One region of the Paenarthrobacter sp. YAF11_1 genome, then DNA from elsewhere that is predicted to be linked to it. Evidence: riboswitches for the same ligand, from Rfam matches in the RefSeq annotation. Region 1 holds a riboswitch; the other holds the start of a gene.
The links. Region 1 has a riboswitch for cyclic di-AMP ahead of AB4Y77_RS14490 (hypothetical protein). Riboswitches for the same ligand answer to the same signal wherever they lie in the genome.
Positions count from the first base shown of each region.

Region 2: it holds a riboswitch for cyclic di-AMP, as region 1 does, so the genes downstream of both, AB4Y77_RS16080 (hypothetical protein) here and AB4Y77_RS14490 (hypothetical protein) in region 1, are expected to answer to the same signal.

Region 1 covers NZ_JBFRDF010000008.1:224,702-227,979, forward strand. The annotation lists gene AB4Y77_RS14480 (NCS2 family permease) at 1-322, opposite strand, end outside; gene AB4Y77_RS14485 (copper resistance CopC family protein) at 437-1,069, shown strand; cyclic di-AMP (ydaO/yuaA leader) riboswitch at 1,244-1,412, shown strand; gene AB4Y77_RS14490 (hypothetical protein) at 1,416-2,198, shown strand; gene AB4Y77_RS14495 (FAD-binding protein) at 2,374-3,066, opposite strand.
Region 2 covers NZ_JBFRDF010000010.1:101,428-104,705, forward strand. The annotation lists gene AB4Y77_RS16080 (hypothetical protein) at 1-919, opposite strand, end outside; cyclic di-AMP (ydaO/yuaA leader) riboswitch at 922-1,066, opposite strand; gene AB4Y77_RS16085 (hypothetical protein) at 1,196-1,429, opposite strand; gene AB4Y77_RS16090 (ATP-dependent DNA ligase) at 1,475-2,539, shown strand; gene AB4Y77_RS16095 (DUF6480 family protein) at 2,574-2,837, opposite strand; gene AB4Y77_RS16100 (alpha/beta fold hydrolase) at 2,949-3,278, opposite strand, start outside.

The sequences.
Region 1 (3,278 bases):
AGGTGAGCTCCGGGTGCGAGGCCACAGTGACGGCAACGAAGGCGTTGACGCCCAGGCCGGTTGCCACGGCGAACGGGTGCTTGGCCCAAGCGCCCATGAGGATGGTCAGGATTCCCGCCACGAAGGCCGTGGTGGCTGCGACGGCCGTGAAACCGAGGGAGGCCCCACTGGAATCCGCCCCGGAAAGAATCAGCGGGTTCAGCACCACGATGTAGCTCATGGCGAAGAACGTTGCGAAGCCGCCACGAATTTCCCTCGAGTACGTGGATCCACGTTCAGTAATTTTGAAGTAGCGGTCTACGGCAGAACCTTGTTTAAGCATGAAGGACTCCGGGGATTGAGGGGAGTGTGCTCTCAAATCCTAAGCGGTCCGGTACGGGCCCTCCGGACGATTCGCCTAGTCTGTAAGGAAGCCAACACTAGGAGAAACCGCCCCATGCGTACCATCCGCCCGCTTCTGGCCGCCGTCGTCGCTGCTCTTGCCTTCGCGTCCGCCCTGCTGTTTTCTGCGGCTCCCGCGTCCGCCCACGACGTCGCTGAATCCACGACGCCGGCCAACGGTACCGCCGTGACGCAGGTCCCGGCGTCGGTCTCCATCACGTTCAACAACCGACCGCTTGCCATCGGTTCCGGCGTGACGGTCACGGCAGGTGGCGAAAACTGGGCCGACGGCCCCGTTGAGATCATCGACAACCAGGCGGTCCAGAAGCTGCGCGAAGGCGCCCCGGGCGGCGAATACACAGTGGTCTGGCGCGTCGTCAGCAGCGATTCCCACCCCATTGAGGGCACCTTTACCTTCACGGCCACCGTAGGAAGCGCGACGGCGGCCAACGGCTCGGCGGCAGTCTCGCCGTCCGCTTCAGCACCTTCAGCAGCAGTACCGACGGCGGGGACCGGGGCGCCGGGAACCGGTAACAGCGAGCCAGCCGCGGATGCCTCCCAGCCCTTCCCGTGGAGCATTGTGGGCTTGGCGGTTGTTGCTGTCGGTCTCGTTATTTTTCTGGCTGTTACAGCGCGGAGAAAACTCGCTGCTTCGAACGACTCAGATGGCGATTCTCCCGCGGAATAACAGGGTTTTCTACGTAGCTGCGAAGATCTCGAAACGGTTACTGCGACACGCCGGAAGCGCGCTTCTCGTTACTTAAATGTGACTTCCGCGTGATCATCGCGTACGGTAGTACCTGTGCCTGTTCCACGTAACGGGCACTTCCGGCCTGATTGCCTAGCTCTGCCGCAGTCCGGAATCCGTTCGCAGACAAACCTTACGGCAGAGACGGGGAACCCATTTTAGGTCGCTTTCGAGCGTGCCTTGGGGTGAAGTCACGAAGCTTCCGCTGAACAGCGGGGGATAGTGGCCGGGTGACTCCCATCCGAATCCGACAGCTAACCTCGCAGGCATCGGGAGAGGCTCTTTCATGTCTTCACGCATTCTTCGCGGCCGTCGTAAGGCGGACAGCGTACGTCCTAATCCGTTCATCTCCATCTCCAAGGCAGTCGCCAGCAACGCTTCCGGCGCTGGCCGCCAGGCAGCTGTTATTGCAGCAGCCTCGGGCCTTGTGTTGACCGGCTCCATTGCAGCTCACGCTGCTGAAGCTCCGGTTCAGCGGGATTCCAGCCCGGCCACGGTCGCTGAGACCGTTTCAGCCGACGCTCCCACCCAGGTTGTTACCGCCCTGGCTACGGCTACCGTCAACTTCGAGCGCCCTGCTGTTGCTTCCGTAGCAGCTCCGGTTATCGAGAAGCCTGCTCCGGTTGCTCCGGCTCCCGTCGCCAAGAAGGCAGCAGTCACCACTGCCGCCGCAACGGCTCCTGTTGCCAAGGCTGCTGCTGCCGCTCCGGCCGCTGCTGCTCCTGCTCCCGCTGCTGCCCCGGCCGTGGGTGGCGTCAACGCTGCCATGGTTGCCTCGGCTTACGCCCAGATCGGCATCATGCAGGACTGCACCGCCATGGTGGAGCGCGCGCTCGGCTCCGCAGGCATCCCCGTTGGTGACCTCGGCCCCATGCAGTTCATGAACTACGGCAAGGTTGTCAGTGACCCCCAGCCCGGTGACATGATCGTTCAGTCCGGCCACGTCGCCATCTTCATCGGCAACGGCCAGGCCATCAGCGGTGGCATCAACGGCAACCAGACGGGCATCCACCCGATCAGCTGGTTGACCGCTACGGGTCCCCTGACCTACGTACGCGCTGGCGCATAAGCCTCACGCTTCAGACCAAAGGCCGGTGTCTTTGAGGAATTAGTCCTCGAAGGCACCGGCCTTTGGCGTTAAGTTATGTGCGGAAAAGTTCAGAGCCAGGTGCGACACCGGGATAGAGCGCGCCTCAGCTGTATAGCCCGACGGCCTTTGTCTGGAGTCGTCCGGGTTTGTTCTGCTAGGCGGTGACGATGCTTGGCCCTGCGGTGAGGGCCACTTTGGACGATATTGCCTGGCCCACGGCCTTCGCCTGTCGAAGTACTTCCTTGGGTGTGGGCGTAATCAGTTCGCCGACACCTACAAGGTGCATCCCGACGGCCCGCATCGCAGCCACCAGGTTCTGGCCGATTGCAATGCCAAGTTCGGCCAGCATGCGGCGCAATTGGCTCTGCGCGCAGCGCGTGACCACAATGTGGTCCGCCAGAAGAACGCCGTTGGCAGTGTGGACGGCCCACTGGCGGCGGGTGGATTCAAGGGGGCCTGAGGCGTGGAGCCCAGTCCTGAGCCCGGCGGTGGTCATGCTGGCGGCCAGTCCGTAGCCGATCTGTTGGGAAGGGTCGGAGCCAAGGAAATCGAGGCGGACAGCCCGCGTGGTGCTGCGGACATCCAGGTGATGGCTTGCTGCATAGTTCCGCAGGTGGCGGAGGATCTCGTTGCGTTCCTGCATGGCTGCGGGGTCGGCTGCATCGCAGCGTTGAAGCATGCCTGTGTGGACTGACGGCCCGGTTGTGGACAACGCGCCAAACCCGTCCACCACTATGGAGCCCACGCCGTAGCGGCTGAGCTCACTGGCAACTGCCAAGCCGGACAGGCCGGCTCCGATGACCACGGTGGTGGTGCGTTCCGTGGCGGAATCAGGCGTGAGTGACACTGCTTGGTTCCTCCTTGACGTGTGTGCCGTTAGGCATCGCATGGGGTCGCGTCCGAGTTCCCCAAGCGGCCGCAATAAATGGCCGGAAAGTGCTGTGGAACACGTTTGCCGGCCATTCGGTGACTCGAACACTACCGAACTTTTTCTGCCATGGATAGCCTCCCGAGTCCGCGTGTTTGCGTTGTTCATCCCCAGCGCAAAATGCGCCCCCT
Region 2 (3,278 bases), on a different contig from region 1:
CGGAGGGTGACGAGGCCGTCGAGTAGGAGGCGCTGGGTGCGGGTGCCGCTGTGCCCGAATTTCGATCGGCGGCGTTGGCTTCCTGGGAAGGCGTCTCCTGGCCGAAGAACGGCAGCTCGAGGGCCTGCCCCAAGGTCCCGGCTGTCAGGACCAGGCCGAGGGCGCCAGCCACCACGGCCATGCGCTGGCTCATGTGCTTGACAGACGCAGCTTTACGCAGGACCGCCTGGGTTTCCCGGCCAAGGGACGATCCGCCCATTCCCGGCCTGGAAGAACTGGGAGCGACCGACTGCTTTCGAACGTCCTTGCGGCTTGCCAGTGAAGCCGACGCTGTGGCGGCCGCAGCAACTTGCGCCGGGGATGTGCCCCGCGGTGAAACGGGTGCGGCAGCCGGCTCGTGGCGGGCGCCCACAACAGGAATGGCGGCGGTGGCAGGTTGGGACGCGGCAGGCTGAGGCGTTGTCGGCTGCTCGGAATCCTCCTGCTCGGAACGTGACGCCTGAACAATCGGAATGGCCGAGGTAGGAGGCCCCGGCGTGGTGGAAGCCGGAGCTGCAGCCTGTGCGGCCTCCACGACCGGAATGGCCGCGGTTGCCGGCTCGGCAGCTTCGGAGGGCTCTCCTGTTGCGGATGCAGCTGGCTCGGCCTCGGACGACGCCGGGGCGGCGGGCGCGATCACAGCCAGGGTTGCCCGCTCCCGCTCGGCCGCGCGCGCGGCCGCTCGCGTGATGGGTGTCGCGACGGTGGGAAGGGCCGCAGTGGCGGCCTCCGGCGTCGTGCTTGTCGTTCCGGGTGCGGCAGCAGTGTCTGCCTGCACGCTGATGGGGGATCCGCTGGGTTGGGCCCGACGGCGTCCGGTTGGCTTGGTGCGCTCGCGTTCAGTCTCGGCGCGGCGCGGCTGATCCATGGTTGGGGACATGGTGGTTGCCTCTCAACGCCTTCGAGGTTAGCTGTCGGGTTCGGACGAGGCCGTCCGGCCGCCGTAGCGGCTTCACCCCAAGGACTTTGGAAAGTCCGGGAACTTTTGGGTCCCCCGCCTCTGCCGCGGGTCTGGCGGATCCCGGAATGCGGCAGAGCTCGGCGTCATTCCGGAAGCGGCCCAGCGGAGATACGGGTCGCCCTACGACGGTACATGAGCCGGAAAGTAAAGTCACATTAATATAACGGACGGTAGGCCTCCCAAGATGAGAGGGTTCTAGCGTTTAGGCTTCGGGGCCGGTGCCGGCGCGGGCAACTCATGCTGGATCCTCTGGATCTGCACGGCTTGGTGGGTTTCCGGGCGGAAGATTTCATCCGCCACTCCCAGCATCCCGCCGGTAGCTGCACGCCGGACCTTGCCCTGGCTGCTCCGGCGCGATGACCAGTACCACACGCCGGCCATCAGAGCCGGGAATCCGAGCACTGCAGCCGCCGCGAGCAAGATATCCATGGCCCAACACTAGCTTCGCGCTGCACCGGCAGGTAGACATTGACTATGGACCTGCCTGTGATGCCACCCGTCTCGCCCATGCTCGCCAAGTCCGTCCCCACCATCCCCGATGTTGGGCACTACGAGCCCAAGTGGGACGGATTCCGGACCATCGTCTTCAAAGACGGGGATGAGATCATCCTGGGGAGCCGCAATGAGAAGCCCATGACCCGCTACTTCCCCGAACTGGTGGAGGCGCTGCGGAAGAACCTTCCGGACAAATGCGTGATCGACGGCGAGATTGTCCTGATCGAGGGCAATCGGCTCGAATTCGAGGTGCTTCAGCAGCGGATCCACCCGGCCGACAGCCGGGTGAGGATGCTCGCCGAGAAGACCCCGGCGTCCATGATCGCGTTCGACATCCTCGCCCTCGGCGACGACGACCTCATGGGCAGGCCGTTCTCCGAACGCCGCGCCATTTTGGAGCGTGCGCTGGCCAAGGCGGAGCCTCCCGTGTACGTCACGCCCGCGGTCACGGCCCTGGAGCGCGCGCAGGAATGGTTCGTGCAGTTGGAGGGCGCAGGTCTGGACGGGGTGATGTCCAAGCCCTTGGACGGGATGTATTTACCCAACAAGCGCGTGATGTTCAAGACCAAGCACGAGCGCACCGCGGACTGCGTGGTGGCTGGCTTCCGCTGGCACAAGACCGCGAAAGTTGTGGGGTCCATGCTGTTGGGTCTTTATAACGACGCCGGTCGACTCCAGCATGTGGGGGTGGTGGCATCGTTCCCCATGGCCAAGCGAGAGGCCCTGGTGGCTGAGCTTGAGCCGTACCAAGTGGAACTCAGCGAGCACCCGTGGGGGGAATGGGCCAGTCAAGGCGAGGGGGCTGCAGGGTCCAGGATGCCCGGCGCCCAAAGCCGGTGGAGCGGAGGCAAGGATTTCTCCTTTGTGCCGTTGCGTCCCGAGCTGGTAATTGAAGTGGCGTACGACTACATGGAGGGCGAGCGGTTCCGCCACACCACGCAGTTTCGCAGGTGGCGGCCGGACAGGACCCCTGAGAGCTGCACCTACTCGCAGTTGGAGGAGCCGGTTGCGTACGATCTCGGGAAGATCCTGACCCTGCCTTAGCCGGTCCCGCCTGGGCGTTCAGTCGTGGCCGGAGCTACTCTTCGTGTCCTTGGTCGCTGCTCATGCTGCCCTCGGCGGGCGGGGTTTCTCCCGGGGGTACTCCGCCGCCGGGTTCCAAGCCCGTGACGTTTCCGTCGAGGGGATCCGGGTTGGCAGAGGCCGCGGGATCATCGTCCTCATCCTGGCGCATGTCGGGATCCTCGTGGATGCTGTCGGCATCGGATGTTGCATCAAACGGCCCTGTAGCACCGGTTGCACCGAAGCCTTGGGTTTCCTCATTCGAGTCTGCAGCAGTCACAATCAGCCCTTTCGTAAGCAAACTTACTAATACCCTTGCTCCGTCAGCCTAGCCGGGAGGAGCTGACTCAACAAGCAGGCCAATGCCGGCGGCGGCATCGTGCGTTGGTACTCAGCGATGAGGCGCAGTGGTGGTAACGAAGCTCCGGATGGCGTCGGCCACAGCTTGGGGCCGCATATGTTGCGCTACGTGCCCGACACCGGGGATCTCCACCAAGCGCCCCTGGTCAACCGTCCTCGAAAGCCGGAGCGACCAGTCCGGGCCGGCCACGTTGTCTCGGCTTCCCCTCAGGACCAACACGGGGACCTTGATGCCAGCCAAGCGCTTTTCAGTGGGGTACCTCATCATCACGGGCAGTTCAGTGAGGTACCAGCGCGGACCGCAGCGGAAATAGTCCGACGTGACGATCCAATTGGAACCCGGGCTTTCGCGGAGCATCCC